DNA from 3 places in the Serratia sp. MMO-28 genome. Region 1 is predicted to be linked to each of the others. Evidence: predicted binding sites of a transcription regulator. Region 1 holds the regulator's gene; each other region holds the start of a gene.
The links. The regulator PurR, encoded in region 1, represses purine synthesis genes. The targets are predictions, from matches to a motif close to CANGCAAACGTTTGCNTG.

Region 1 (7,556 bases):
GATCAATAATCGCTTCTGTGTGCATCTGATCCCGGAAACGCTGGAGCGCACCACGCTGGGCAAACGGCGTTTGGGGGATAAAGTGAATATCGAGATTGACCCGCAAACTCAGGCGGTGGTGGATACGGTTGAGCGCGTGCTGGCCAGCCGCGAAGCGGCAATTGCAGCGGCAGAGGCATTGGTACCAAAGGCCTGAGTGATTACCTTGGCTAAACAGAACCCCGGTGTGCCGGGGTTCTTCGTCTTTGAGCCCGTGCGCTGTTATCAACGTGGAACACGCAACCCGCCTTCAACACCTTTCGGGCTGAATACCACCTGCCACAGTTGGATGTCACGGGCGCGAAATGCACCGGCGCAGGCGTTCAGATAATAGCTGAACATGCGTTCAAAGCGTTCGGAATAGCGCAATGCCAACTGCGGCCACGCCTGTTGAAAACGTTCATACCAAGCCATCAGGGTGCGATCGTAATCTGCGCCGATATTATGCCAATCCTCCATGACAAAGCGCCCTTCACTGGCTTGGGCGATATGCTTGACCGAGGGCAGGCAGCCATTCGGAAAGATATATTTGTTGATCCACGGATCAACATGCATATCTGTCTGATTCGAACCGATGGTGTGCAGCAGGAAGATCCCATCAGGTTTTAAATTACGCTCAACCACTTTGAAATAGGTGCGGTAATTTTTCGGGCCGACGTGCTCGAACATTCCGACAGAAACAATGCGGTCAAACTGCTGGTGAAGGTCCCGATAATCTTTCAGTAAGATTTCCACATCCAGACCGGCACAGCGATCTTGCGCCAGTTTTTGTTGTTCTGCGGAAATGGTCACGCCCACCACGGAAACGCCATAGTGTTTGGCGGCATAAGCAGAAAGCCCACCCCAGCCACAGCCGATATCCAACAGGCGCATGCCGGGTTGCAGGTGCAGTTTCTCGCAGATCATACGCAGTTTGGCCTGCTGCGCCTCTTCCAGCGTGGTGGCTTCTTTCCAGTAACCGCAGGAATATTGCATATAAGGGTCGAGCATCAACGTAAACAGATCGTTGCCCAGATCGTAATGTTCTTTGCCGACAATCCAGGCACGTTTTTTGGATTGCAGATTGCCCAGGCGGGCGGCCGCAATGCGCAGCGTATCTTTCAGGTGGCGGGGCAGTTTCTTCTCAAGACCGGCAGAGATAACGCGATGAAAAAAGATGTCCAGCCGTTCACATTCCCACCAGCCATCCATATAACTCTCGCCCAACCCCAGCGAACCTTGCTGCATAACGCGTTTAAAGAAATTGGGGTTCTTAACCCGAATATCGAAAGGACGTGAACCGTTGATCTCAATACCGGCCATGCTGAGCATTTCATGCACGATACGGTACCATTGGTTATCCTGAATGCTCAGATCTTCTATACACGATGAACTCATAGCTTCTCCATCATCTTCTTCTGACTTATGGCCCATAAGAAAATAGCGTAGACAATTTCTGCTGAGGCATACATTTACCTACGATGAAATTTCGCCGTGGTGTCGGATATCCGATTATGATCAGAGGAAATCTAAGAGGCCCTCAGCGTAATAAAGCCTGAGAAAATGGCCGCTTAAATAAAGTGTGACGCTATTCGCGTACACAACAGCTATTGCAATACACGTTCTATAAAGATGTTATTTTAAAAGGTTGTTTCGAGTATAGGCTTGCCGAGGCGCACACTCAACAGTAAATCGCACTCGGCCAAAATTTTCATTAAGTGACTATTTATCAAGATCATTATGACATGGAGTCAGCATGTACCACCGGGGTTGTCTGCCCATCAATCTCTCCCTTCCCGCGTTGAATCATGTACCCCAAGGCGGCCAGAACAACGGTTGCGACCATTACGGTCACGGTCGCCAGCAGCGGCTGAGTGATAAATGCCGAAACCAACATGCTGGCGATAAAACAGAGCCCCAGTTGCAACGTATTCTGCAATGCCGCGGCTTTACCGCTGTTATTTGGGAAGGGCATCAAGGCATTTGCCACCAGAATCGGGTAACTGGCACCGTTGACCAAGGCCATCAGGCAGAACGGGATAAGCAGGCTGGTTAATGTCGGTTGACTCAGCGTAGCGACCAGATACAACGCCACCATACTTATGCCATAAGCTATCAGCAGCCACGGCAACAGCGTTTTGCCAGAAATGCGGTTTAAGGCAGTGCGGCAACCGTAACCCCCCAATAAAAAGGCCAGCGTCTGCGGAACATAGCTCAGGCCGATATCGTTCGGGCTGTATCCCATATTGCCGAGAATAAAGGGTGAACCGGTCAACCAGGCAAAGAAACTGGCAGAACAGGCAGCAAAGATCATCACGTTGCCGCTGAAAACCGGCGACTTCAGGATTTGCAGGAAGCTGAGGGTGGGTTTTTTATCGGCAGAAGGCACGATTCTGGCCGTTTCTTTCAGTAGCAGGGTGGGAACGAACAATAAAGCGGCAATACCCAGCAGCACGGTAAAAATGGCCCGCCAGCCCAGATGATTCAGCAGCCAGGCACCCACCAGTGGCGCTAACGCCGGAGAAAGGGCAACCAGCGGCATGATGGTGGCGAAAATGCGGTTCACTTTACCATCGCGATAGCGATCCACCACGATAGCCTGCCAGGTCACGGCAGCGGAACAAACGCCAATCGCCTGGATGAAGCGTAATGACCACAGTTGCAGGGCATTTTGCACCCACAACATCCCCAGGCAGCCGAGCGCAAACAGCCCCAGGCCAAGCAGCAGAACCGGTTTGCGGCCCAGATGGTCAGAGAGTGGTCCCCACACCAGTTGAGCAAAGGCGAAACCCGCCAGAAAGATACTCAGGCTGGCGCTGATGGCTCCGGCAGAGATTTGCAAATCCTGTTGCATGGCGCTGAAAGCGGGCAGATACATATCGGTTGCCAGATAGCCCAGCATACTCAGGCCCGCGAGATAAAACATAAATCCAAAATTTTGCATGGTATTTCTCATTAACATTTTCTTATTGCAGGTTTTTTAGCGGCGGCAAGTGTATCCGGCTGGATCTCTGCTTGTGAAACGGTAATATTTGCTAGGTGCTGTTAAAAAAATTGAAGGCAAAAGAAGATGTGGTCTGAATATTCTCTCGATGTGGTTGACGCGGTAGCGCGCACCGGCAGTTTCAGCGCGGCGGCACAGGAACTGCATCGTGTGCCGTCAGCCGTGAGTTACACCGTACGGCAACTGGAACAATGGTTGGCCGTATCGCTGTTTGAACGCCGCCACCGTGATGTGGAACTGACGCCTGCCGGTGTGCTGTTTGTCAAAGAGGCGCGCACTGTTATCAAAAAAATGCTTGATACTCGCCGTCAATGCCAGCAGGTAGCCAATGGCTGGCGCGGGCAGTTAAGAATCGCGGTGGATATTATTGTCAAGCCGCAGCGCAGCCGCCAACTGGTGCTGGATTTTTATCGTCACTTTCCCGATGTGGAACTGATGGTGCAGCCGGAAGTGTTTAACGGCGTGTGGGATGCGCTGGTGGATGGCCGAGCTGAGATGGCGATCGGTGCCACGCGTGCCGTGCCGGTGGGCGGGGGATTTGCCTTTCGCGACATGGGTTTTATGAACTGGCTGTGCGTGGTGAGTGCCACACATCCCTTGGCCTCCCTGACCGGCCTGCTGCGTAACGAGCAATTGCGGCCCTATCCCTCTTTGTTGCTTGAGGATACTTCGCGCAACTTACCGAAACGCGTGACCTGGTCTTTGGATAATCAGCGGCGGCTGACCGTGCCCGATTGGGTTTCTGCTGTCGACTGCTTACGCAGTGGGCTGTGTGTTGGCATGGTGCCCGCGCATCGCGTGCTGCCGTTAGTGCAAAGCGGCGAACTGGTAGCCTTGCAACTGTATGAACCGTTCCCCGCCAGCGCCTGTTGCCTGACCTGGCAGCAGAATGCGCAGTCACCGGCGATGGCCTGGCTGCTGGAGTATCTCGGGGACAGTGAAACGCTCAACCAGGAGTGGCTGAGCGAAGAAGTGCCGGGCAGCGTCGAGGTGCCCGGCACAGGCGCTTAACGGCGGTAGTCGATGAACGGGCCGTCGGCCACGGAGCGGCGCTCGATCAGTTTGGGATGCACTTCAATCACCTGGGATTCTTCACGCTTGCTGATAATGCGATCCAGCAACATGGTGAAAGCCATCTCCCCCAGGTGCTCTTTCGGCTGATGGATGGTGGTCAGGGCCGGGGTGAAATAGCGCGCATTACGCACGTTGTCATAACCGATCACCGAAATATCCTGCGGGACGCGCAGCCCCAGCTCGTCGGCGGCACAGATAGCGCCCATCGCCATAATATCGCCGCCGCAGAATACCGCCGTAGGTCGGTGCTTTTGTGACAGGATCTGGTGCATGGCCTTATAGCCTGAATCGGGCTCAAAATCCCCTTGGACGATCCACTCTTCACGCACGTCTACATTGGCTTCCTTCAGGGCTTTGAGGAAGCCCTGATGGCGGCCGCCGCCGGTGTTGCGCGACAATTGGCCTGGAATCGCACCGATATCGCGGTGGCCGCGTTCCAGCAGATAGCGGCCAGCCAGATAGCCGCCTTCAAAGGCGTTATCAATAATGGTGTCGGTGAAATCCCCGCGTGCGGCGCCCCAGTCCATCACCACCATCGGGATATGGCGATAATCCTCCAACATGCCCAGTAACTGGTCCGGGTATTCGGAGCACATGATCAGCAAGCCATCGACGCGTTTTTGCGCCAGCATCGCCAGATAAGCGCGCTGTTTATCGAGGTTATTGTGCGAGTTACAGAGGATCAGGGTATAGCCTTTGCTATAGCAACTGTTTTCCACCGCCTCGATCACCTCAGCAAAATAGGGGGCTTCGCTTGAGGTGGCAAGCAAACCGATCGACTTGGTGTGATTAACCTTAAGGCTGCGCGCAACGGCACTGGGTGAATAGTGCAGTTCCTTGATCGCCGCCCTCACGGCTTCTTTGGTTTCTTCGGCGACGAAACGCGTTTTATTGATGACGTGCGAAACGGTGGTGGTGGAAACGCCAGCGCGCTTGGCGACATCTTTAATCGTTGCCATGTAAAGAATGACTCCTGAACCCACATGTTACAGCATGTAAGTATGATGTTAATCGTTTGCCTGCGTATACCTATCGTCTCACTGGATATAACCTCTCCAGGGAAGCGGAAGCTGAGTTTTTAGGGCTGAGATCGTAAGCCGTTTGAACAGGAGGGGCATTTTGCCGGTACGCAGTTGTGAACTGCGGATTTTGTCCCATATTGGCGCAAAGTGGAAGATCTATTCAGCATTATAACTTGGGAAATGATAACAAGATTTTAGTCACGAACTGTGTGAAAATGATTTGACGCATTAATCGTGTGGATTTTATGCTTAGCACAGCCAATCTGATAGGGAGTCGTTATGGATACCGATTTGAAGATGTCGTTGATCACCACCGTTTGTGCATTGGCAATGATTATTGTTTTTGGTTTTATCGCAGCATTGAACTAACTTCATAGCAAAAATAATAAAGGCGCAGCATGCTGCGCCTTGTTATCACATCACATCCCGGCCGTTACGCCAGATTCTTTGCCACGAATGCCCAGTTGACCAATGCCCAGAAGTTTTCCAGGTATTTTGGACGCGCATTGCGGTAGTCGATGTAGTAGGCATGTTCCCACACGTCAACGGTCAGCAGCGGTTTGTCTTCACCGGTCAGCGGGGTAGCCGCATTTGAGGTGTTGACGATCGCCAGCGTTCCATCCGCTTTTTTCACCAGCCAGGTCCAACCTGCGCCGAAGTTTTTCACGGCGGCATCGGTGAATTGCTCTTTAAACGCGGCAAAAGAACCGAAGGATTTGGCGATCGCATCAGCAACGGCACCCGTTGGTTCATTGCCACCCTGTGGTGACAGGCAATGCCAATAGAAGGTGTGGTTCCACACCTGCGCTGCGTTGTTGAACACACCGCCGGTAGAGGTCTTGATGATCTCTTCCAGGGTTTTGCCTTCGAACTCGCTGCCTTTCACCAGGTTGTTCAGGTTAACCACGTAGGTGTTATGGTGTTTGCCATAGTGGTATTCCAGGGTTTCTGCAGAAATGTGCGGTTCGAGAGCGTTCTTCTCATACGGTAATGCAGGTAATTCAAACGACATTGCTTTCTCCTTTTTATATACAGCACTATTGTTCCGCTACCCTCCAACCCGATGGCTGACGGAGGAAAACAGAAGGGTTGTGTGTTTTTTATGGACAATAATCTTAGCAACTTTCCGGGTGAAAAAAAGGTTTAAAGCATGTTAAGCGGCTGATTGATTAAAGCATCGGCAGGAAAGGGCGGCTGGCTGAGGGTTCAGCCGCCCTCGTCACCCTTCAAGCCACAACTTGACGTTGCTCGGGTGGGATAAATCAACGGATAGTTTTTGGTGTCACAACCCGGCGAGCACCAATGTAGTGGTTTTGCCAGTAGTCGTTATCCAACTGGCTGACGCGGATTTCTTCGCCGGTGCGCGGGGACTGGATAAACTTGCCGTTACCGAGATACACGCCAACGTGATCGGCAGTGCCGCGGTTGTTGATGCGGAAGAACACCAGATCGCCGGTCTCCAACTCGCTCTTTTTGATCGGCGCGGCATCACGCAGGTGATACATTTCATTGGCGGTACGCGGCATTTTGATTTTCACCACGTCTTTATAGGCGTAATAAATCAGGCCGCTGCAGTCAAACCCGGTATGTGGCGAAGAACCGCCCCATTGGTAAGGTTTGCCCATCTGGCTCATCAGTTTGGCCATGGCGGTCTGCTTGGCATGCTGATAGCGTTTTTTGTGTGCAGGGCTGAGTTTCAGTGGTTTTTCATGCTTCGCCAGCTTTGCGGTGGCCATCTCCGGCTCGCGATGGCGGCCATAGCCTTTCTTATAACCCTTTTTCGGTGGGGTCACTTTGATGCTGGCCGTGTGGGTAGATTTACTCTTTGATTTGACCTGAGTGGTTTTCTTATCGGCCTGCGTTTTTACTTTTGCTGTTTTCTGTGGGGCAACGTTTTTCGCTTTCTTGCTGGCTTTATCCGCTTTCTTTTTCTTGCGATCGTCCGGCCGGGCTTCATTAACGTGGCCTTTACGCTGCTCGGCGGAAATATGTGCCTTTGGCGCAGCGTGCGCCAGATTGAAGAAGAGCTGTGAGAACAACAGCGCAAAAAGCGTAATAATTAAACGCATGTCGACGTTACCAACCTTGGCCTCAAAACAGAAATCTAATGGGTTACAGTATTCCCCAAATTCGCCATATAAAACAGTGGAGAACTCATAAATAGTCACCCATATTGTGAGAAAACGTTAATGGCATTTTTTCTGATGTAATATCAAACAGTTGATGTATAAAAAAACATCGGAAATCAGGGCGTGATTTATTATTCATCACCCGTCAATGGCGAAAATATAATAGTGAAATAGTCGGATTAAAAATGTTATTCTGTGAGTATGTTTTAACCGGAATGGTGCGGTTTTCAGAGCTCGTCCGGTAACCGGAAATGTCCCTGCAAAAGATGGCGTTTTCTTGATACTGTTCCAGCCGCTACAATAGCTGAT
Region 2 (7,556 bases), on a different contig from region 1:
CGCGGGATGGATCTCAAGCAGATCGCCATGTTTGCCTGGCTGCCGTTCCTGGCTGCGGATATCGGTAGCGTTGCCAGTGGTTATCTCACCACGCTGTATCGCAAATGGTTTGGCTGTTCGCGGGTGAACTCGGTGGTCGCCAGCTCGGTTACCGGGGCTTTCATGATGGTGTCGCTGGCGTTTGTGGCGATCACCAAAGATCCTTATATCGCCATCGCGCTGATCTCCGTTGGTGGCTTTGGTCACCAGGTGATCTCCTGCATGTTGAGCGCTTTGGTGGTGGAATCTTTCGATAAAAACCAGGTGGCGACGGTTAACGGCATGCGTGGCTCCAGCGCCTGGATCGCCAGCTTCCTGTTTACGCTGCTGATCGGTGCGGTTTCCGACACCGTTGGCTTCAACCCGCTGTTCGTTGCCATGGGCTTCTTTGATTTGATCGGTGCCATGTTCCTGATTGGCCTGATTGCCGAGCGCGGTAAGAAACCTTCACCTACTGTTTAAGCTGGATACTTATGAAAACGTTAAAAAATTGGACGTTGGCGGGGCAATATGCCGATCACATTGAGTTGCTGGTGGATGAACGGCACCTGTTCTGCCTCTACGTCTTGGAAAATTCACTGTTCCGCGTGCTGATTAAGCGCCATGGTGAGCTGGCATTGAACCGCACCTGGAGTATTGCCCCGGAAGGGGACGTTCCTTGGGAAGGGCGGGATCGCCTCAGCGTGGCCGGTTTTGGTTTGCCCGGTTACCAACTGCAGCGCAACGGTGAAACCTTAACGCTGGCCACCGCGCAGTTGCGGGTGACGGTGCACCAACCGCTGTGGTTGGAATGGGAATATTGTGACGCAGAGGGTGAATGGCAGCCGTTGGCGGCGGATCGCCCCACCAGCGCTTATCTGCTCAACGCACATGGTGACGGGGTGGCGCATTATCAGCGCCGCTATGCCGCTGAGCGCTACTATGGTTTAGGTGAGAAGACCGGCGATCTGGAGCGCAGTGGCCGCCGTTTTGAGATGCGTAACCTGGATGCGATGGGGTATAACGCCGCCAGCACCGATCCGCTCTACAAGCATATTCCGTTTACCATTACGCGCCGGGCAGACGTCAGCTTTGGGCTGTTTTATGACAACCTGAGCAGCTGTTGGCTGGATCTCGGCAATGAGATCGACAACTATCATCTGGCCTACCGCCGCTATCAGGCAGAGGCGGGCGATCTGGATTACTATCTGTTCCTCGGCCCGAAAGTGCTGGATGTCACCAAGGCTTTCGTGCGCCTGACCGGTAAAACGCATTTCGGGCCGAAATGGAGCCTCGGCTACAGCGGTTCTACCATGCACTACACCGACGCACCGGATGCGCAGCAGCAGTTGCAGCAGTTTATCCAACTGTGCAAACAGCACGATATTCCCTGCGATTCGTTCCAGCTCTCGTCGGGTTACACCTCGATTGGCAACAAGCGTTATGTGTTCAACTGGAACTACGACAAGGTGCCGCAGCCTAAACAGCTCAGTAAAGCCTTCCACGATGCTGGGCTGAAGCTGGCGGCGAATATCAAACCTTGCCTGTTGCAGGATCACCCACAGTATCAGCAGGTGGCAGAGCAAGGGTTGTTTATCCGTGATTCGGAAAGCAACAGCCCGGAGCGCTCGAGTTTCTGGGACGATGAGGGTTCACACCTCGATTTCACCAACCCGGCCACGGTGCGCTGGTGGCAGCAGGGCGTTACCGAGCAACTGCTGAATATGGGCATCGATGCTACCTGGAATGATAACAACGAATATGAAGTCTGGGACGGCGAGGCGCGCTGCCACGGTTTTGGCCAGCCGATAGCCATCAAGCATATCCGCCCGGTGATGCCATTGCTGATGATGCGCGCTTCGTTGGAGGCACAGCAGCGGTTTGCGCCGCATCTGCGTCCTTATCTGATCTCCCGTTCCGGCTGCGCGGGAATGCAGCGCTATGTACAAACCTGGAGCGGTGATAACCGCACCAACTGGCAAACCCTGCGTTACAACACCCGCATGGGATTGGGCATGAGCCTGTCGGGGCTGTTTAACGTCGGGCATGACGTCGGCGGTTTTTCCGGTGATAAACCGGATGCCGAGCTGTTTGTGCGCTGGGTGCAGAACGGTGTGATGCATCCACGCTTTACGATTCATTCATGGAACGACGACGCCACCGTTAATGAACCCTGGATGTATCCGGCCGCCACGCCGATGATTCGTGAGGCAATCAATCTGCGTTATCGCCTGATGCCTTACTTCTACACCCTGCTGTGGCAGGCGAGCACCGACGATGAGCCAATGCTACGGCCAACCTTCCTCGATCACGAGCATGATGAGCGCACCTGGCGGGAAACCGATGATTTCCTGATTGGCCGCGATCTGCTGGTGGCCAGCGTGGTGGAGCAGGGGCAGCGTCAGCGTGAGGTTTATCTGCCGGACAACGGCGATGGCTGGTACTGCTTCTACAGCGGCCAATGGTTCAGCGGCGGCCAGACCATTGTAGTGGATGCGCCACTGGAGCGCCTGCCGCTGCTGGTGCGCGCCGGTGCAGCACTGCCGCTATCGCAACGTCTGGGCCATGTGGATATTGCTGCAGACGATCGTCGGGAATTACAATTATTCCCTACCAAAGGCTGTGGGCGTTCCGCAGGGATGCTGTTTGAAGACGACGGTGAAAGCTACGGTTGGCAGCAGGATAACGCGCTGTGGCTGCTGTGGCAGGCGGTGAGCGACAACGCGCGTATTGAGCTGACCATCACCACCGAAGGGCATTTTAAACCGGCCTGGCAAACGCTGGATATCACGCTGCCGGCGGGCGAAACCCGTGAACTGTGGGTGAATGGGGTGCGTAGCGATGTTTATGCGTTAAATTAAGGGCTATTCCAAACGATTTACGATCACGATCGTAATGGAACCGATCCCCAAGGGCGTATTCCATGCTGCTCTTGGGGATAATTTTTTGTATTCGATTTTAATATTGCCGACGGCGTGATCCTCTCTGATATATTCTCTGCCAACGTACTGTTATGTCCTCTTTTATAAGAAACTGTATCTATATCTCTCCCAGTGAAAAAATTAACGTGTTTAACTTCCACAATAAGCAACGATATTAATCATAAAGAGAGAAAATGATGACCAAATATATCTCAATGGCTCTGGTGGCGATTTTTATGTCTGGCAGCGCACCTGCAATAGCAAAAGATAAATCTCAACGCAGTGAAAATAACATTACCTTTTTTGATTCAGGCAAGTTTAGCGGGTTGCCTTTCTCTGATGCGGTTAAGGTCGGCAACCTGTTGTTTCTCTCCGGGGAAATTGCGTCAGAAAGGCAGCCGGATAATAGCTTTAAAGTTATTCCGGGGGGGATTAAAGCCGAAACGCAAAGAATTTTTGAAAATATCAGAGTATCGCTGAATGAAAAAGGGTATGACATGAAGGATATTATCAAGTGCACGGTAATGTTAGCTGATATGTCGGAGTGGGCCGAGTTTAACGAAGTCTATCAAACCTTTTTTAGCAAACCCTATCCTGCACGCAGCGCATTTGGCGTGAGCGGTTTGGCATTAGGCGCTAAGGCCGAAGTAGAGTGTATTGCTGCCAAATAAATGTAAATCTCATTGTGGCTGTATCTGCTAAAGAGCGGGATACAGCCTGGTTTCACTGCGGCAAGATTATGGTCACTCTTCAACCGCACGCTTCTTGCGCGGTTTCTTTGCTACGGTGATGGTTTTCACCTCGCTTTCCACCCAGCCATCCTGCAGGCGGGTTTTCAGCATTTCCCCGACTTGCGCCTGCTTGGTGGTTTTCAACAGCTCGCCACGCGGCGTTTGTGTCACGCTATAGCCGCGCGCCAAGGTAGCTAATGGGCTAACGGCTTCCAACTGGCTGCAAGCCACGCCAAAACGCTGACGATAGCCGTTGAGCTGCCGTTCCAGCCCTTGTTGCAAGCGGTATTCCTGCTGCTGAAGGCGCTGCTGTAAACGGTGGATCCGGCCCATGGGCTGCATTTGCGCCAACTGCTGCTGAGCGCGTTCACTGCGGCGGGCCGCCAGCCGCAGGCGCTGCTGCATGCCTTCTTCCAGGCGGCGCTGTAGCTTGAACAGCAGCGTTTGCTGCCGCGCCAGACGAAGATGTGGGTGCTGTTGCTGCAAACGGTGATTGATGCGGGTGAACTGTTGTTGCCGCTGGGCCAGATAATAGTCCATCGCCATTTCCAGCCGTTGCTGCTGCGACTGCAACTGGCGCAACAGCTCAAGCTGATTACGGCTGATCAACTCGGCGGCGGCGGAAGGCGTTGGTGCGCGCAGGTCAGCGACAAAGTCGGCGATGGTGACGTCGGTTTCATGGCCGACGGCGCTGACGATCGGTATATGGCTGGCGAAAATCGCCCGCGCCACGCGTTCGTCGTTAAAGCTCCACAGGTCCTCCAGCGAACCCCCGCCGCGGCCAACGATCAACACATCACACTCATCACGGCGGTTAGCGGTCTCAATGGCGCGCACGATCTGTAACGGCGCTTCTGCACCCTGCACGGAAGTGGGATAAATCACGATCGGCAAAGAGGGATCGCGCCGTTGCAATACCTGCAGAATATCATGCAGCGCAGCGCCGCTGGCGGAAGTGATCACCCCGACGCATTTGGCCGGGCTAGGGAGCGGTTGCTTGAACTGTTGATCGAATAACCCTTCTGCCGCCAGGCGCTGTTTCAACTGTTCGAACTGCTGTTGCAGCAGGCCGTCACCGGCAGGTTGCATGCTTTCAGCAATCAGCTGATAGTCGCCACGCGGTTCATACAGAGTGATGCTGGCACGCACCAATACCTGCTGGCCGTTCTGTGGGCGGAAAGTGGTGCGGCGGTTGCTGTTGCGGAACATCGCACAGCGCACCTGCGCACGGTCATCCTTTAGCGTGAAATACCAGTGGCCGGAAGAGGGTTGGGAAAAGTTGGAGATCTCGGCAGAGAGCCAAATCTGCCCCATTTCCATTTCCAACAGCTGTCGGACCGTCTGATTCAGGCGGCTTACGGTAAAAATGGACGGTGAAGTAGGTAGCGACATGTGACCCAGATCAAATTCTAAAACAACCACTTAATTGGTCGATATTACAGCGCCGTAACAAGTAATCAAGAGTTTTTGTGAGAAAGTGCTGGAGGCAACCGATTACGCTCTGTATAATGCCACGGCAATATTTTATCTTTTCTGCATCCACCTTGGTGAGATATTGCCCATGCTACGTATCGCTAAAGAAGCTCTGACGTTTGACGACGTTCTCCTCGTTCCAGCTCACTCCACTGTTCTGCCTAATACTGCAGATCTCGGCACCCAACTGACCAAAACTATCCGCCTGAATATTCCTATGCTGTCCGCAGCCATGGATACCGTAACCGAATCCGGCCTGGCGATTGCGCTGGCGCAGGAAGGCGGCTTGGGCTTCATTCACAAAAACATGTCTATCGAGCGCCAGGCGGAAGAAGTTCGCAGGGTGAAAAAGCATGAAAGCGGCGTGGTCACGGATCCACAAACCGTCACGCCTTGCACCACGCTGGCCGAAGTCAAGGAACTGACCGCCCGTAACGGTTTTGCCGGTTACCCGGTGGTGGCCGAAGGCAACGAACTGGTGGGGATTATTACCGGCCGTGACGTGCGCTTCGTTACCGATCTGAACCAGCCGGTCACTGCGGTGATGACGCCGAAAGAGCGCCTGGTTACCGTCAAGGAAGGCGAAGCGCGTGAAGTTGTGCTGCAAAAAATGCACGAAAAACGCGTTGAGAAAGCGCTGGTGGTGGATGATAGCTTCCATCTGATCGGCATGATCACGGTAAAAGATTTCCAGAAAGCAGAACGTAAGCCCAACGCCTGTAAAGACGAACACGGTCGCCTGCGCGTTGGTGCGGCGGTGGGGGCGGGTGCTGGTAATGAAGAGCGCGTTGATGCGCTGGTGGCTGCCGGTGTTGACGTGCTGCTGATCGACTCCTCACACGGCCATTCCGAAGGTGTGTTGCAGCGCATTCGTGAAACCCGTGCCAAATACCCGGATCTGCAAATTGTGGGGGGCAACGTGGCCACCGCAGCCGGTGCCAAAGCCTTGATGGAAGCTGGCGTGAGCGCGGTGAAAGTGGGCATCGGCCCTGGTTCTATCTGTACCACCCGTATCGTGACCGGCGTGGGTGTACCGCAGATCACCGCGATTGCCGATGCGGTTGAAGCGCTGGAAGGCACCGGCATTCCGGTGATTGCCGACGGTGGCATCCGCTTCTCGGGTGATATCGCCAAAGCCATTGCTGCGGGTGCATCCTGCGTGATGGTGGGTTCGATGCTGGCCGGGACGGAAGAGTCTCCGGGCGAAATCGAGCTGTATCAGGGCCGTTCGTTCAAATCTTATCGCGGTATGGGATCTTTGGGCGCGATGTCCAAAGGCTCTTCTGACCGTTACTTCCAGACCGATAACGCCGCTGATAAACTGGTGCCCGAAGGTATTGAAGGCCGCGTGGCGTATAAAGGCATGCTGAAAGCCATTGTGCACCAGCAGATGGGCGGCCTGCGCTCCTGCATGGGGTTGACCGGTTGTGGTACGATCGACGAACTGCGTACCAAAGCTGAATTTGTGCGCATCAGCAGTGCCGGTATTCAAGAAAGCCACGTGCATGACGTGACCATCACTAAAGAGTCACCAAACTACCGTATGGGCTAATGTTTTGTTCTCTCCCCGAGGGGAGATGAGTGGGTGAAGGGAACGCCTTCACCCCAATACATTTTTTGCATTTTTTCTCTGTTGCTGGAATTTGCCTCACATGTCAAAAAATATTCATAAGCACCGTATCCTCATTCTGGATTTCGGTTCGCAATATACCCAACTGGTTGCCCGCCGCGTGCGTGAGATCGGCGTTTACTGCGAACTGTGGGCCTGGGACGTCAGCGAAGAGCAGATCCGTGAATTCAATCCAAGCGGCATCATTCTTTCCGGTGGCCCGGAAAGCACCACCGAACAGAACAGCCCGCGCGCGCCGGAATACGTATTCACTGCCGGTGTACCGGTATTGGGCGTGTGCTACGGCATGCAGACCATGGCGATGCAGTTGGGGGGCCATGTTCAAGGCTCTAACGAACGTGAGTTCGGCTATGCACAGGTGGAAGTGGCCCGCGAAAGCGCGCTGATTCGCGGCATTGAAGACGCCATCAGCCCAGCGGGCAAACCGCTGCTGGACGTGTGGATGAGCCACGGTGACAAAGTGACCGCCATCCCGGCCGATTTCGTCACCGTTGCCAGCACCGATACCTGCCCGTTTGCCATTATGGCTAACGAAGAGAAACGCTTCTACGGCGTGCAGTTCCACCCGGAAGTGACTCACACCCGCCAGGGCCAGCGTATGCTGGAGCGCTTTGTGCTGGATATCTGTGGTTGCGAAGCCCTGTGGACGCCAGCCACCATCATCGAAGACGCCGTTGAGCGCATTCGTGAGCAGGTGGGTGAAGACCATGTGATCCTCGGCCTGTCCGGCGGTGTGGATTCATCCGTGACCGCGATGCTGCTGCACCGCGCGATCGGCAAGCG
Region 3 (7,556 bases), on a different contig from region 1:
TGGTAACAACTGGCTGTACAGCAATGTCCCTTACAAGCTGGGCTTGCCGGCGAATACCGTCATCAACCAGTGGCAGTTGGCGTTACAGCAGGGCAAAACCCTGGCGTATATCCATTCGCTGGCACCTCAGCATCCGCAGTATGAAAAAATGCATCAAGCGTTGCGCGACCTGTTAGCAGATAGCCGGCCTTGGCCACAAATGGCGAATGGGGCAAGTTTGCGCCCTGGCCAGCTCAGCGATGATATTCCGGCATTGCGAGAAATTCTTACGCGTACTGGTATGTTAACGGCTGCGCCGATAGCTACGCCGCATTCGCAGGAGCCCGCCGCGACCCAGGCGGCCGCAACGGCACCGGTAGTGGAGGACGATCTGTCGGTCGATGAAGAGAAAAATCGCAGCACTGCTGGGGCGGTAGTCAGCCCGGCAGCGGCACCGATCAAAGATCTTTCTTCCGCTCCCGAAGCTCCAGCGGTGCAACAGCCCGTCAACCCGGTTTCGGTGAGAGATAATCGCTATACCGACGATTTAGTGGAAGCGGTTAAACGTTTCCAGATATGGCAAGGGCTGACACCAGACGGTGTTATTGGTGCCCGGACACGCGAATGGCTGAACGTCTCACCGCAAATGCGTGCTTCTTTGCTGGCGTTGAACATTCAGCGTCTGCGCATTCTGCCTGGGCATGTTGATACCGGCATTATGGTCAACATTCCGAATTACTCACTGATCTATTACCTGAACGGCAATGAAGTGTTGTCTTCACGGGTGATTGTGGGCCGCCCAAGCCGTAAAACGCCATTAATGAGCAGTGCACTGAATAATGTGGTGGTCAACCCGCCGTGGAACGTGCCAACTAAGCTGATTCGTGAAGATATTGCGCCTAAAGCGATGCATGACGCGGCTTATTTCCAGAAGCATGGCTATCGGGTGTTCTCTGGTTGGAGCAATGAGTCTGAGGCGATCGATCCGTCAATGATTGATTGGAGCGTGATTTCGCCGCGCAACTTCCCTTACCGCGTCCAACAGGCACCTGGGGCCAGTAATTCACTGGGGCGTTTCAAGTTTAATATGCCAAGTTCAGAAGCGATCTATCTGCACGATACCCCTAACCACGGCTTGTTCCAGAAAGATATTCGGGCTTTAAGCTCGGGTTGTGTACGCGTGAATAAAGCGTCTGATCTGGCGAACATGCTACTGCAGGACGCTGGTTGGAATAACACACGTGTCTCCTCCACGCTGAAAGCGGGGAATACCACCTACGTAAACATTCGTCAGCATATCCCGGTCCAGCTGTATTATCTGACGGCGTGGGTTGCTGATGACGGTAAACCGCAGTTCCGTACAGATATTTACAATTATGATGTGACGGTGAGATCGGGCGCACAAATTTTGGCTCAGGCTGAAAAATTGATGCAATAAATGCAGTAATTCTAAGGAAATGACGGTCTGAATGTCTGGTGATCCACAAGCACTCTTTTTGTGGGTGCTTGTAAACCTAAGCCTATATCGGGTTGACTCCGTATACGCTGGCGGTTATGGTTCGGGCTGTGCGCAGCTTTGTGCATTTATTTTGACATTCTTGCCGAGTTTAAAAGAGTCATGGACAACATTGATCATCATCGCCGGAAATGGCTAACGCTAGGTAGTGCGGCTATGGGCATAGCTTTGCTCCCCGGGCAAGCCTTTGCCAGCCTTTCTACTGCTCGCCCACGTATTCTGGTACTCAATAACTTGAATACCGGTGAATCTATCAAGGCCGAGTTTTTCAACGGCAAAGGTTACAACCGGGAAGAGTTAGCGCGGTTGAACCATATTTTCCGTGATTATCGTGCCAATAAGGTCAAAACGATCGATCCTCAGTTGTTTGACCATCTCTATCGCCTTCAGGGCTTGCTGGGAACGACCAAGCCGATTCAGTTGATTTCGGGTTACCGTTCCTCATCAACCAATAATGAAATGCGTGAGCACAGCCGTGGTGTGGCTAAACAGAGCTACCATACCAAAGGGCAGGCGATGGATTTCCATATTGAAGGTATCCAACTGAGTAATATCCGCAAAGCGGCGTTAAAGATGCGCGCTGGCGGCGTAGGGTATTATCCGCGTAGCAACTTTGTACACATTGATACCGGCCCGGTGCGGACCTGGTAACACTGTGCACCATGAGTGAATAGCGCCAACCTTGATCGGGTATGGCGCTTTTGTCGTTGGAGCTTTATGAAATACCACATTATCCCCGTCACGGCGTTTAGCCAAAACTGTACTCTGATCTGGTGTGATAAAACACAGCAGGCTGCTTTGGTTGACCCTGGTGGTGAGCCTGAGAAATTGAAAGCTGAAGTAGCGAAGAAAGGCGTGAAGATTAGCCAGATTCTGCTGACGCATGGCCATCTCGATCACGTCGGTGCGGCGGCTGAATTAGCTGAATATTATCAGGTGCCGATTTTGGGGCCGCATAAAGAAGATGCTTTCTTGCTTGAAGGCTTGCCTGCTCAGAGCCGTATGTTTGGCCTGGCAGAATGTGCCCCCTTTACGCCAGCGCAATGGCTGGAGGAAGGGGAGATTGTGCAGGTGGGTGAGATGTCATTGAGGGTGCTGCATTGTCCTGGTCACACGCCTGGGCATGTCGTTTTTATCAACGAGAAGGCACGTCTAGCATTGGTTGGCGACGTGCTATTTTGTGGTGGTGTGGGCCGAAGCGATTTCCCTCGTGGCGATCATCAAACGCTGATTGCTTCGATTCGTACCAAGCTATTACCGCAAGGTGATGATATGGCGTTTATTCCAGGGCATGGACCGATGTCCACTTTTGGGCAAGAACGCCAAACCAATCCTTTCCTGCGGGAAGAACCGGCAGTCTGGTGACGGGATGAACTCCCGGTAAGACAAGAATGGCAAAGGGGCGCAGTGCGCCCCTTTTCAATGCTGAATTTTCAGCTTACAACACGGCGACGATGGCTTCGCACAGCGGTGCCATATTGTCTGGCGTCATGCCTGCCACGTTGACGCGGCCAGAGTTAACGGCATAAACACCAAACTCATCACGCAAGCGGAGAACCTGCTCCTTGGTCAGCCCGCTGAAAGAGAACATGCCATTTTGGTTGATGATAAAGCTGAAGTCTTGCTTTGCCCCTTTCTCCTGCAAGGTATTCACGAACAACTGGCGCATACGGTGAATACGCTGGCGCATGTCCGTCAGTTCCTGCTCCCAAGTGGCGCGCAGTGCTTCGTTACCCAGAATGGTGGCAACTACGGCGGCACCGTGCGACGGTGGGTTAGAGTAGTTGGCACGGATTGCGGCTTTAACATGACTGAATGCGCGATCGGCGGTTTCAGCATCGGCAGCAACCACCGTACAAGCACCAACACGCTCGTTGTAAAGGCCGAAATTCTTCGAGTAAGAACTGGCAACAATCAGTTCCTGATGCTTGGCTGCAAAAATGCGCAGGCCTTGAGCATCTTCCTCTAAACCTTTGGCAAAACCCTGATAGGCAAAGTCGAACAGGGGTAACCAGCCCTTGGCGGCGGAAAGCTCAGCCAACTGGGTCCATTGTGCTTCGGTTGGGTCGATGCCGGTTGGGTTATGGCAGCAGCCGTGGAATAACACCACATCGCCAGCCTCAGCCTGTTTCAGGCTATTGAGCAAGCCATCAAAGTCCAATGCATGGTTGGCGGCATCGTAATAGTCATATTCCAACACTTCCAGGCCAACTGCGCCGAACACATTTTTGTGGTTAGGCCAGGTTGGGTTACTGATCCAGATACGCTTGGCGCTGGTTTGGTTGGCAATAAAGTCTGCTGCTACACGCAGGCCGCCGGTACCACCAGGTGTTTGCGCGGTGCGCGCACGCTTGCTGGCAATAATCGGGCTTTGCTTGCCGAACAATAACTCTTGCGTGCAGCTAGCAAACGCAGGGATACCCTCAATGCCAAGGTAGTTTTTGGTGGTTTCATTTTCCAGCAGGTATTGCTCAGCCTTCTTCACGCTGGTCAATACCGGCGTCTTACCGGTTTCGTCTTTATAGACGCCAATCCCTAAGTTGATTTTGTTCGGACGGGCGTCCGTGCGGAAAATATCGGTCAGACCCAGAATCGGATCGGCAGGTGCTGCGGTGATTTTTTCAAACATGTCAGATTGCTTCCATGGCCTAGAGTTAAGCAGACAGAAGCATCAGGGTAGCGCCAGTTATCGCCTTTGCCAACCGTTTGCGAGAAAAACACATCGATCTTGTGATGGCGGCAGATTCAGCACAAAAAATGACGGAGAAGCGGGAATTGGTAGGATAAAAAACGGCGGAGTAATCAAACAAAAACAGGGCCGAAGCCCTGTTTTTTTAACTTATCTGGCAGCGAACCGCCATTAAGCGTAACAACTTAGAACTGGTAAACCAGACCGGTAGCTACGATGTTATCGGTGTTGATACCGTTAGCATTGTAGAACGCAGAGTCATTGTCGTTCAGCAAGTTGATTTTGTAATCAACATAGGTAGACATGTTTTTGTTGAAGTAGTAAGTAGCACCGATATCAACATACTTAACCAGGTCTTTGTTGTTGCCGTAAACAGTGTTCAGGTCTTTACCTTTAGACTGCAGGTAAGCGATAGATGGACGCAGACCGAAATCGAACTGGTATTGAGCAACAACTTCGTAGTTCTGGGTTTTGTTTGCGATAGTATTAGAACCACTGCCGTATGGGGTCATGTTACGTGTTTCAGCGTACATGGTAGCAAAGTAGACGTTGTTCGCGTCGTATTTAGCACCCAAGGTCCATGTATCAGCAACATTACCACCAGCGGTGGTTTTATTCTTCTGATCAAGAGTACGGTTAGAAGAAGAGTAAGCTGCACCTAAGCTGATGCCGGTATCCATGATGGCATAGCTGGTAGAAACACCTACGCCATCACCGTTAGAAGTTTTAACATCGCTACGATCGTTTTTACCTTGATACTGCAGTGCGAAGTCCCAACCATCAACCAGACCGAAGAAGTTCTTGTTACGGTAAGTTGCTACACCAGTGGCACGCTGAGTCATGAAGTTATCAGTGTTGGTGTAAGTATCGCCGCCGAACTCAGGCAGCATATCGGTCCAACCTTCAACGTCATATACAACGCCATAGTTACGACCATAGTCGAATGAGCCGTAATCAGCGAACTTCAGGCCAGCAAAGCCCAGACGAGTCTTGTTGCCTTTGGTACCTTGGTCTTCGCTGTTGTTAGTTGCGAAGTTATATTCCCACTGGCCATAACCGGTCAGTTCGCTATTGATCTGGGTTTCACCTTTGAAGCCAAGACGAGCGTAGGATTTGTCACCATCGCTACTTTTGTCACTAGAGAAATAGTGCAAGCCAACAGCTTTACCGTACAAATCCAGCTTGTTACCGTCTTTGTTGTAGATTTCTGCTGCGTTTGCTGCACCAGCTGCTAACAGAGCTGGGATTACTACTGCAAGAATATTGCGCTTCATCATTATTACCTCATTGGTGTTATTCGGACACCTTGCCACTGCCGCCAATAATTCTTTTGGAACTATTGTTGATAGTTTGGTGTCGTCCTGTGTCTGAACGCAGTGTTCCATTCACAGCCGGGTTAATCTAGAACGAAAATGCTACTAATGTCGCAATCTGGTTTCAAAAGGAAAGTATGTGTTACTAAATGTAAAAATAAGGGAACTTTGTGACCTGGATCAAGAATAGAAAAGACAAAAGGCCAGCAGTGCTGGCCTTAAAATTGTACAGAAATAGGTTAAAAAACGTTCTCGAAGTCTAACTAGAAGCTGGCATTACGTGGTGTACGAGGGAATGGGATCACATCACGTACGTTTTGCACACCAGTGACATAAGCGATTAAACGCTCAAAACCCAAGCCAAAACCAGAGTGTGGCACGGTACCGTAGCGACGCAGATCGCGATACCACCAGTAATCTTCTTTATTCAGCCCCATTTCCTTCAGGCGCTGATCCAGCACATCGAGGCGCTCTTCACGCTGTGAACCACCAATGATCTCACCAATCCCCGGTGCCAGAACGTCCATCGCCGCGACGGTCTTACCATCTTCATTCATGCGCATATAGAATGCTTTGATATCTTTCGGGTAGTTCTTCACTACCACTGGCGCTTTGAAGTGCTTCTCGGCCAGATAGCGTTCGTGCTCAGAAGAAAGATCGATCCCCCAGGAAACCGGGTTCTCGAAGGTTTGGCCAGAGGCGATCAGAATTTCAACCGCTTCTGTGTAATCCACTTGGGCGAAGTCGGAAGAAACAAAGCGTTTCAGGCGATCAACGGCGTCTTTATCTACGCGTTCTGCGAAGAATTGCATATCGTCAGCACGTTCATCAAGCACGGCCTGGAAGACATACTTCAACATGCTTTCGGCCAGGTCTGCGACGTCATCCAGAGTAGCGTATGCCACTTCGGGTTCGATCATCCAGAACTCAGCCAGGTGGCGGCTGGTATTGGAGTTTTCGGCGCGGAAGGTTGGGCCAAAGGTGTAAATTTTTGACAACGCACAGGCATAGGTTTCGCCGTTCAACTGACCAGAAACGGTCAAGAAAGCTTCTTTGCCAAAAAAATCCTGGCTGAAGTCGACCGCGCCTTTGTCGGTGCGTGGCAGATTCTCCATATCCAGCGTGGATACGCGGAACATTTCACCGGCTCCCTCGGTATCAGAAGCGGTGATCAGCGGGGTCGATACCCAGAAATAACCATTTTCATGGAAGAAGCGGTGAATCGCCTGCGCCAGAGTATGACGAACGCGGGCAACGGCACCGATCAGGTTAGTGCGTGGGCGCAGGTGGGCCACTTCGCGCAGGTACTCAATGCTGTGGCGCTTGGCCGCCATAGGATAGGTATCGGGATCGTCAACCCAGCCAACAACCTTAACCGCCGTCGCCTGCAGTTCAAAGCTCTGCCCCTCGCCTGGAGAGGCAACCACATTCCCGGTCACTTCAACGGAACAGCCGGTAGTCAGATGCAGAACCTCATCCTGATAATTCGGCAGAGAATGATTAACAACGGCCTGTAACGGATCAAAGCAGGAGCCGTCATAAACGGCGAGGAAGGAGATACCAGCTTTAGAATCTCTCCGGGTACGTACCCAACCGCGCACGGTGACTTCACTGTCAACCGCAGCACGACCTTGCAGTACGTCGACTACAGGCACTACGCTCATAGATTTCTCTCTTTATAAGTTTTGGTTCAGGAACGGCTAACAACCCAAGAATTTGGGGATAATGCTATGTTACTTGCCGCGTTGCAGAGCACAAGTAGAAATCATCAGAATGGCGCAACATTTCTTGTGGGCGGGTAAAAGAGGCGGGAATTTTGTTGCTATATAAAGGAAGAAAAAGAAAAGCCGGCTGCAAGGATTCAACCGGCTTACATCATCAACTGGCTTTTTTCACCAGTGGCAGCGCGAAGGCTTTGCGCAAGGCTTTCACGAACGCTTGATCCTGGCAGATGGTTTTGCCTGGGCTATCAGAAAGTTTCGCCACCGGTTTGCCCTTGCATTCAACCAGCTTGATCACAATATTCAGCGGTTTGACGCCGGGAATATCGCAGGTCAGG

Region 2: a site for PurR is predicted at 5,154-5,171, ahead of guaB (IMP dehydrogenase). Genes of this name have one in related genera too.
Region 3: a site for PurR is predicted at 4,191-4,208, ahead of WG891_RS18265 (amino acid aminotransferase). Genes of this name have one in related genera too.

Annotation. Positions count from the first base shown of each region.
Region 1 is NZ_JBBCVB010000044.1:24,414-31,969, reverse strand. It holds gene WG891_RS25095 (riboflavin synthase subunit alpha) at 1-196, shown strand, start outside; gene cfa (cyclopropane fatty acyl phospholipid synthase) at 265-1,416, opposite strand; gene punC (purine nucleoside transporter PunC) at 1,757-2,974, opposite strand; gene punR (DNA-binding transcriptional activator PunR) at 3,089-4,033, shown strand; gene purR (HTH-type transcriptional repressor PurR) at 4,030-5,055, opposite strand; gene cydH (cytochrome bd-I oxidase subunit CydH) at 5,398-5,487, shown strand; gene sodB (superoxide dismutase [Fe]) at 5,552-6,130, opposite strand; gene WG891_RS25060 (C40 family peptidase) at 6,381-7,187, opposite strand.
Region 2 is NZ_JBBCVB010000027.1:31,463-39,018, reverse strand. It holds gene WG891_RS20905 (MFS transporter) at 1-501, shown strand, start outside; gene WG891_RS20900 (glycoside hydrolase family 31 protein) at 513-2,879, shown strand; gene WG891_RS20895 (RidA family protein) at 3,134-3,610, shown strand; gene xseA (exodeoxyribonuclease VII large subunit) at 3,683-5,062, opposite strand; gene guaB (IMP dehydrogenase) at 5,232-6,695, shown strand; gene guaA (glutamine-hydrolyzing GMP synthase) at 6,796-7,556, shown strand, end outside.
Region 3 is NZ_JBBCVB010000021.1:56,071-63,626, forward strand. It holds gene ldtD (L,D-transpeptidase) at 1-1,417, shown strand, start outside; gene WG891_RS18255 (YcbK family protein) at 1,598-2,146, shown strand; gene WG891_RS18260 (MBL fold metallo-hydrolase) at 2,213-2,860, shown strand; gene WG891_RS18265 (amino acid aminotransferase) at 2,934-4,124, opposite strand; gene ompC (porin OmpC) at 4,370-5,461, opposite strand; gene asnS (asparagine--tRNA ligase) at 5,761-7,161, opposite strand; gene pncB (nicotinate phosphoribosyltransferase) at 7,376-7,556, opposite strand, start outside.